2 regions of the Pelotomaculum isophthalicicum JI genome follow, and region 2 is predicted to be linked to the other one. Evidence: riboswitches for the same ligand, from Rfam matches in the RefSeq annotation. Region 2 holds a riboswitch; the other holds the start of a gene.

Region 1 (3,409 bases), on a different contig from region 2:
GCTTGTATAAACACCGCCATTGGGGCAGCCCGGTCATTCTTCTCCAAGCTGAAAAGATGGAAAGATGCCAAAGCCAAGGCCGAAGCCAAGGGGAAAAAGTTTAAATACAGGCCGCCGGTGCCGCCCAGAGAGTGGCAGCGCAACACTTTGTTTTATACCGGCCAGTACAAAGGCTACACCGGCAAGTCTATAATGCTGAAGTTGTACGACGGCAGCACCTGGCGCTGGGTGAAGTACCATTTAACCGGCAGGCGGGTTCAGGACGGTTGGAAGATAGGATGCCCTCGCGCAGTAATCAAGAAGAACCGGATTGAGCTGCATTTCCCGGTTGAAAAGGAAAAACCGGCGGTTAAGTCGGTTGCCGAACAGGTTAAAGACCCAAACCTTAAAATTTGCGCTGTTGACTTAAACACGTGCGACAAGCTGGCGGTATGCGGTATATTCAAAAGCGACGGCACGCAGGTAGCCACCCGGTTCATCCGGGGCGGCGATAACCTAAACGGCCGTAGGAAACGACTTTTGGGCATAATCGCAACCAAGCTCAGTCTTACCGGTTCATTAAACAAGGATGAGCAGGACAATAAGGCCTTGTGGAATAAGATCCATAACATCGACGATAATGAAGCCCACCGGGTATCCCGCAGAATACTGGACTTTGCCCTGGAACACGGAGCGAGTATCATCGTGTTTGAACACTCGAACAGTTTTAAACCCGAGCAGGGCAAATACAGCAGGCGGGCCAACTCCAGGCGTTCCTACTGGCTCCGGGGCAGGATATTCCACTATACCAAATACAAAGCCTGGGAGTATGGAATAATCACCAGCCGGGTCAACCCCAAGGACATAAGCCGGTTATGCGCCGGCTGCGGGGCGGAAATAGACCGGCGCGCACCGTTATTCACTTGTAAATGCGGTAAGAAAGGCAGTGTTGATCTAAACACCGTAAGAAATATAGGCAAAAAGTTCTTTTTAAGATACACGGCCTGAGCGGAAATAAGCGCGAACAAAGCCCTAAAGTCCGAAAGGCAAGGGTGTTCCCGCTCCCCATGAGCTGTAAATCCAAAATGGGAGCAGGAACGGGCTTGGCACCGCCCGGTGTATCCGTCGCCCACTACGCTCTCAATGCGGTAGAGGCCACGCCTCAATTTACTGCGGGCAGCGACTACGCACGGGTGCCCGAAGAAGCTGCCGGGATTCATCTCCCGGAGGAGCAGAGTGTCACAAAGTGCCTGAAATTAGGGCAAGAATAAGTTAACGAAAAAGTATACCCCGGCAGGAAATTGTTTTTTAATGTTGAATAGTTATATAAAACAAAGAATTCTCCGAGCCTGGCATACCTAAACAAAAGCAGGGTACGGTAACCAGGCCGTTAGGGTACGGTGGGAAACTCCTGTACCTCCCGGTGCGGAAAGGAGAGGTTTTTGGAAAAAAGCTTTGTCCTTTTGCAACGGGCAAAGCTTATATTTTTTAATGATGATTACTCTCCGAGCCATATGACCTAAAGCTTTTAAGCCATGGTTTTCGGCCGGTAGGGTGTACCGGGAAACCGGTATGTCTCCCATTGCGAAAAGGAGAGTTCTTGATCCGGCTTATGTGCCGGGCTAACTTTGTTTTTTCGCAGAGTTTGCCCGGTATTATTTTTTGCATGGCTGGAATAAGTTTTGCAGTAAAGGACCAGGCACTAACCGAAAGGAAAGGCAAAGTGGAGATTTATATTTTTTTTGTCCTCATGGTCATATCGTTAGGTTATTTTCTATGCGAGGTATATTGGCGCTGCCGCTACATAAAGTTGGGCAGGCCGGAAAACCGTTTTGACCGCCCGCTTGAACGCTGGAAATATTTTCTCACCCATGTGGCCGGCCAAAAGAAAATTATGAATAAACCCCTGTTTGGTTTTCTGCACGGGTTTATCATGTGCGGCTTTTGTGTCCTGTTGCCGGGCATCCCCAATATGGTTGCGGAAGGCCTTTTCAAAACCAGTATTCCTTATATCGGAGATAATCCCGGCTACCTTTTCATCAAAGATATTTTTATCGCTTTAATCATCTTCGGGATCGGCGGCAGCTTTTTGCGGCGGGTCGTTAAAAAGCCGGTCTGGCTGAAGAACACTCCCGTGGTTTTTGTAATCCTTGGATTGATCCTGGTCATCGCGATAACGGAAGTCCTGTTTCACGGAACCCGGCTCGCGCTTGGCGAAGGAGCCGCTTTAAGCGGGGCCGCCCCGCTGGCTGCGGCTGTTTCAAGGTTTCTGGAGGGCTTTAATGAAAATGCAATTCATGCCGCCGGGATGTTTTTCTGGTGGACCCACTACCTGGCTATTTTCTCATTATTGTTCATCATCCCCCACTCGAAACACCTGCATATGGTGTTCGCCCCTTTCAACACCTACTGGCACTCGCTGGAACCAAAGGGCGCTTTGCGTAAAATTCAATTTGACGACGAAAATGTTAAAACTTACGGGGCGAGCAAACTGGAGGACCTTACCTGGAAGCAGCTTTTCGAGGCTTACGCCTGCGTAAAATGCGGCCGCTGTGATGAAATCTGCCCCGCCCATCAGAGCGAAGAACCGACCAAACCAAAAAGGTTCAACGGCCGCCTGCGCAATCACATAGAAAAAATTGCCCCGGTGCTTTTAAACCGGAAAGTCTGGCATCCAAAAGCTGCAAAGCAAAAAGCGGCGGAAGGTTCAATTTCCTACAAGACTAAAAAGGGCGTCAAGAAGAAAAACCTCATCGGTGACGTCTATGAAGAAGAATTTATTTGGAGCTGCGCCACCTGCGGGGGGTGCATGGAAACCTGCCCGATCTCGATCGAGCATACCTCCAGGCTGTTCGACCTGCGCCGTTATATTGTCTCGTCGGGGAAGAACGTGCCTGGGAAAATCAAGCAAGCCATTGCCGGCATGGAAAATTACGGCAACCCCTGGGGTGTCAGCCGCGAAACCGGATATGACCTGGCAAAAGAATTGGAGATGCCAACCCTGGCCGAAAAACCCGACGCGCAGTACCTTTATTTTGTGGGCTGCGCCGGTTCGTTCGATGAGACGGCCGGGAGAGCAGCCGCCGCGTTTGTTAATATATTGAAGAAAGCAGGCGTCAGTTTCGCCGTGCTCGGACGTGAAGAATGGTGCTGCGGCGAGACGGCCCGCCGGATGGGAAATGAGCACCTGTTCCAAAGGATCGCGCAAAAGAATGTATCGCTTTTCAACAAGTTAAATGTAAAGAATATTTTAACTGCCTGTACCCACTGCTTTAACACTTTGAAAAACGAATATCCCCAGTTCGGCGGGAGATATAAAGTCATCCCGCACTCCGTTTTTTTAGCCGGCCTGCTGCACGAAGGCAGGATCAAGCCAGGCAAAAGTATCGGCAAAATAATTACCTGTCACGATTCATGCTACCTGGGCCGT
Region 2 (3,409 bases):
CATCGGCAAGCTGGCTGTTTGCGGCACAATTAACGATTTGGCGGTAAGCGGGGCGCAACCGCTTTACCTGACTGCATCTTTTGTTATTGAAGAAGGTTTTCCATTCGCCGATTTGGAGAAAATAATCGCCTCCATGGCGAACACCTGCCGTGTAGCCGGCGTGCAAATAATCGCCGGAGACACTAAAGTCGTGGGCCGTGGTCAGGCGGACAAGGTATATATTACGACTACCGGAGTTGGTTACTTGCTGCCCGGGGCTAACTTGGGCTACCAGCGACTGGAGCCCGGCGACAAGGTGCTGGTTAACGGCTGCCTGGGCAATCACGGCCTAGCTATTTTACTGCAGCGGGAGGCGCTTGGCCTGGACAGCCAGATTATCAGCGACTGCGCCCCTCTAAGCATTATGACTACAGAAATTCTTAAAAGGTTTAAAGGGATTAAGCTGATGCGCGATTTAACCAGGGGGGGCCTGGCGACCAACGCGAAAGAAATTGCCATGTCTTCCGGAGTGGATTTCTGGCTGGATGAAGCAGCCTTGCCGGTGGAGGACAGTGTTAAAGGGATTACGGAACTACTGGGGCTGGATCCCCTCTACCTGGCTAACGAGGGTAAGTTTCTCATAGTCGTGGCGGCGGAAGAGGCAGGTGAGCTCTTGAGATATCTGAGAGAAGATTGGTCGGCGGAGTATGCCTGCCAGATCGGCGATATTCAGGCTGGAAAAGGAAATGTCTATTTGCGGACCGCGCTGGGAGGCGCCAGACAGCTAAATATGATGGCGGGCGCGCCCCTGCCGCGTATCTGTTAATGGGGAAGGGTTGTGTTTTATGCCCGGGGAGGAAAAAAGGGTTGTTGTAATAGGTGTGGGCAATTTACTGCTCGGTGATGATGGAGCAGGCATTCACGCGATTAACGAGCTGAAAAAAGATTCATTCCCCGCCTGCGTAAAAATAGTGGACGGCGGGACGGCGGGTATTGACTTGCTGTATTGGCTGGAAGACGCCGGCTATGCCGTTATTATCGACTGCCTGGAAGCCGGTGAGGAGCCGGGCGCTATATTTCGCATACCTGCTGAGGAAATAGCCTTTGACTCTTCTGATCAAATTATCTCCTTACATGATTTGAATCTGCAAGAGGTGTTACATATAGCGAATCAGCTGGGAAAGTTGCCGCCAACAATCATTTACGGTATCCAACCAGGGGAAATTACATTTAATGATCAACTTTCCCATGCAGTCAACAAAGCCTTGCCTTCTCTGATAAATTCAATAAAAAAGGAAATTAATCAGGCGATAAAATTTTTTTATAAATAAAAAGGAAAATAAACTTTTTTATCGAAATAAAAATACAGCTTAATCTATAGCTTATTCTCCGAGCCAGGTGACCTTAGCCTGTGGTATGGATGCCTGACCGGCGGGTATACCGGGAAACCGGTACGCCTCCCATCGTGGAAAGGAGAGCACAGTTTAGATGTCATGTTTATAAATGAGCAAGGACGATCATTTATAAGCACGAGAACTTTGCCCTTTTTTCAGGAAGGCAAAGTTTTTATTATATTCTATTGGATAAAGACATTATTACCATCTTTGGGCGGGGGGTGCGTAAATCCCATTTCTAAGAGTTATTATTACCATATTAAGGAGGGAGTAAGATTTGGGTTTAACACGGCGTGAATTTATTAAGCTCTGCATGACTTCGGCAGCCGGAGCAAGTCTAATCACTTTGCTGGGGCCCGATCTCGAAGAAACTCTGGCTTTTGCGGCTGACGGCAAACCTCCGGTAATCTGGTTGCAAGGCGCCAGTTGCACGGGGTGCTCTATTTCGTTGCTAAACAGTGTCGAACCGGCGATTGAAAAGGTGCTTCTCGACGTTATCAGCTTAAGGTATCATCCTAATGTTATGGCCGGGTCAGGTCATCTTTGCGCGGAAGTATTGGAGGAAGCGGCGTCAAAATTAAATAATCAGTTTATCCTGGTAATTGAAGGCGGCATTCCCACCAAGGAGAAAGGGGCTTACTGCACCATCGCGGAAAAAAATAATAAAGAATTAACCATGCTGTCAGCCGTGACTACCCTTGGCAAGGCAGCCAGCGCCGTGATTGCAGCCGGCAATTGCGCCTCGTTCGGCGGCATACCCGCCGCGGCGCCCAATCCTACCGGGGTGGTGGGTGTAAATCAGGTGGTTAAAGATAAACCTGTCATTAATCTTTCCTTATGTCCGATGCATCCCGACCATTTCCTGGGCACGGTTGTTTACGTGTTGAAATACGGCCAAATTCCGGAATTGGACAAGTTTGGGCGCCCCAAGATGTTCTATCCTGAACCGATTCACGATAATTGTTTCCGGCGGCAGTATTTTGATGTTGGCAAATTCGCCCAGTATATTGGTGATGAAGGGTGTCTGGCTTATTTGGGCTGCAAGGGTTTTGTGGCCACCTCGGACTGCTATAAGCGGGGCTGGAACAATAATGTGAACTGGTGCATAAAGGCCGGGGCTCCTTGTCAGGCTTGTTCAGAACCTACTTTTCCTGACCAAAGCGCGCCTTTCTATGGCGTGTATCCCCTGACCAACAAAGAAAAGGTTACTTACGCACCGGTTGTGCCTAACCTGAAAATAGAGTTTCCGGAAAAGAAGAAAACTAGTTAGTTAAAGTAATTCTAGTTGATAGGGGTGAAAAATATAAAGTGGCACAACAAATTATTATTGATCCGGTAACCCGGATTGAAGGACACCTGAAGATTGAAGTGGAAGTAGATGGCGGAAAAGTTATTGACGCCAAATCAAGCGGGACTTTATTCAGGGGCTTGGAATTAATTTTAAAAGGGCGCGATCCTCGCGATGCCTGTCATATTATGCAGCGGATTTGCGGAGTTTGTCCGATTGCCCACGGCACGGCCTCGATGCTGTGTCTTGATGACGCTTTTGGCGTGAAGCCGCCGACAAACGGCAGGATCGTCCGCAATTTAATCCAAGGGGCAAATTATTTGCAATCCCATGTGCTGCATTTTTACCACCTGGCGGCTTTGGATTATGTCAAGGGGCCTGAAACGGCGCCCTTTATCCCGCGTTATGAAGGCGATTACCGCTTGCCTCAAGATATTAACGACCTGGCGGTGCAGCATTATATCAAGGCTTTGGACATCCGTAAAAAAGCGCAAGAGATGCTGGCTATCTTTGGGGCAAAAATGCCTCACGTCACAGTGTTTACCGCGGGCGGAGTGACTGAAGTCGTGACGGCCGAAAAAATCGCCCAGTTCAGACAGTACCTGCGTGAAATAACCTCTTTTGTGGATGACGTGTATATCCCGGATGTGCTCGCGGTGGCGAAGATTTATGGCGATGACGGGTTCAGCATCGGGACAGGCTGTAAAAACATGCTGGCTTATGGCGGCATCAAACTGACCGATGAAGA

What was found. Region 2 has a riboswitch for molybdenum cofactor ahead of L7E55_RS13840 (hydrogenase small subunit). Riboswitches for the same ligand answer to the same signal wherever they lie in the genome.
Region 1: it holds a riboswitch for molybdenum cofactor, as region 2 does, so the genes downstream of both, L7E55_RS14325 (heterodisulfide reductase-related iron-sulfur binding cluster) here and L7E55_RS13840 (hydrogenase small subunit) in region 2, are expected to answer to the same signal.

The regions. Positions count from the first base shown of each region.
Region 1 covers NZ_JAKOAV010000033.1:1,535-4,943, forward strand. Annotated here, with positions in the region: gene L7E55_RS14315 (transposase) at 1-987, shown strand, start outside; gene L7E55_RS14320 (hypothetical protein) at 1,083-1,250, shown strand; molybdenum cofactor riboswitch at 1,309-1,431, shown strand; molybdenum cofactor riboswitch at 1,471-1,590, shown strand; gene L7E55_RS14325 (heterodisulfide reductase-related iron-sulfur binding cluster) at 1,580-3,409, shown strand, end outside.
Region 2 covers NZ_JAKOAV010000030.1:29,731-33,139, reverse strand. Annotated here, with positions in the region: gene hypE (hydrogenase expression/formation protein HypE) at 1-805, shown strand, start outside; gene L7E55_RS13845 (HyaD/HybD family hydrogenase maturation endopeptidase) at 825-1,310, shown strand; molybdenum cofactor riboswitch at 1,355-1,471, shown strand; gene L7E55_RS13840 (hydrogenase small subunit) at 1,651-2,643, shown strand; gene L7E55_RS13835 (nickel-dependent hydrogenase large subunit) at 2,682-3,409, shown strand, end outside.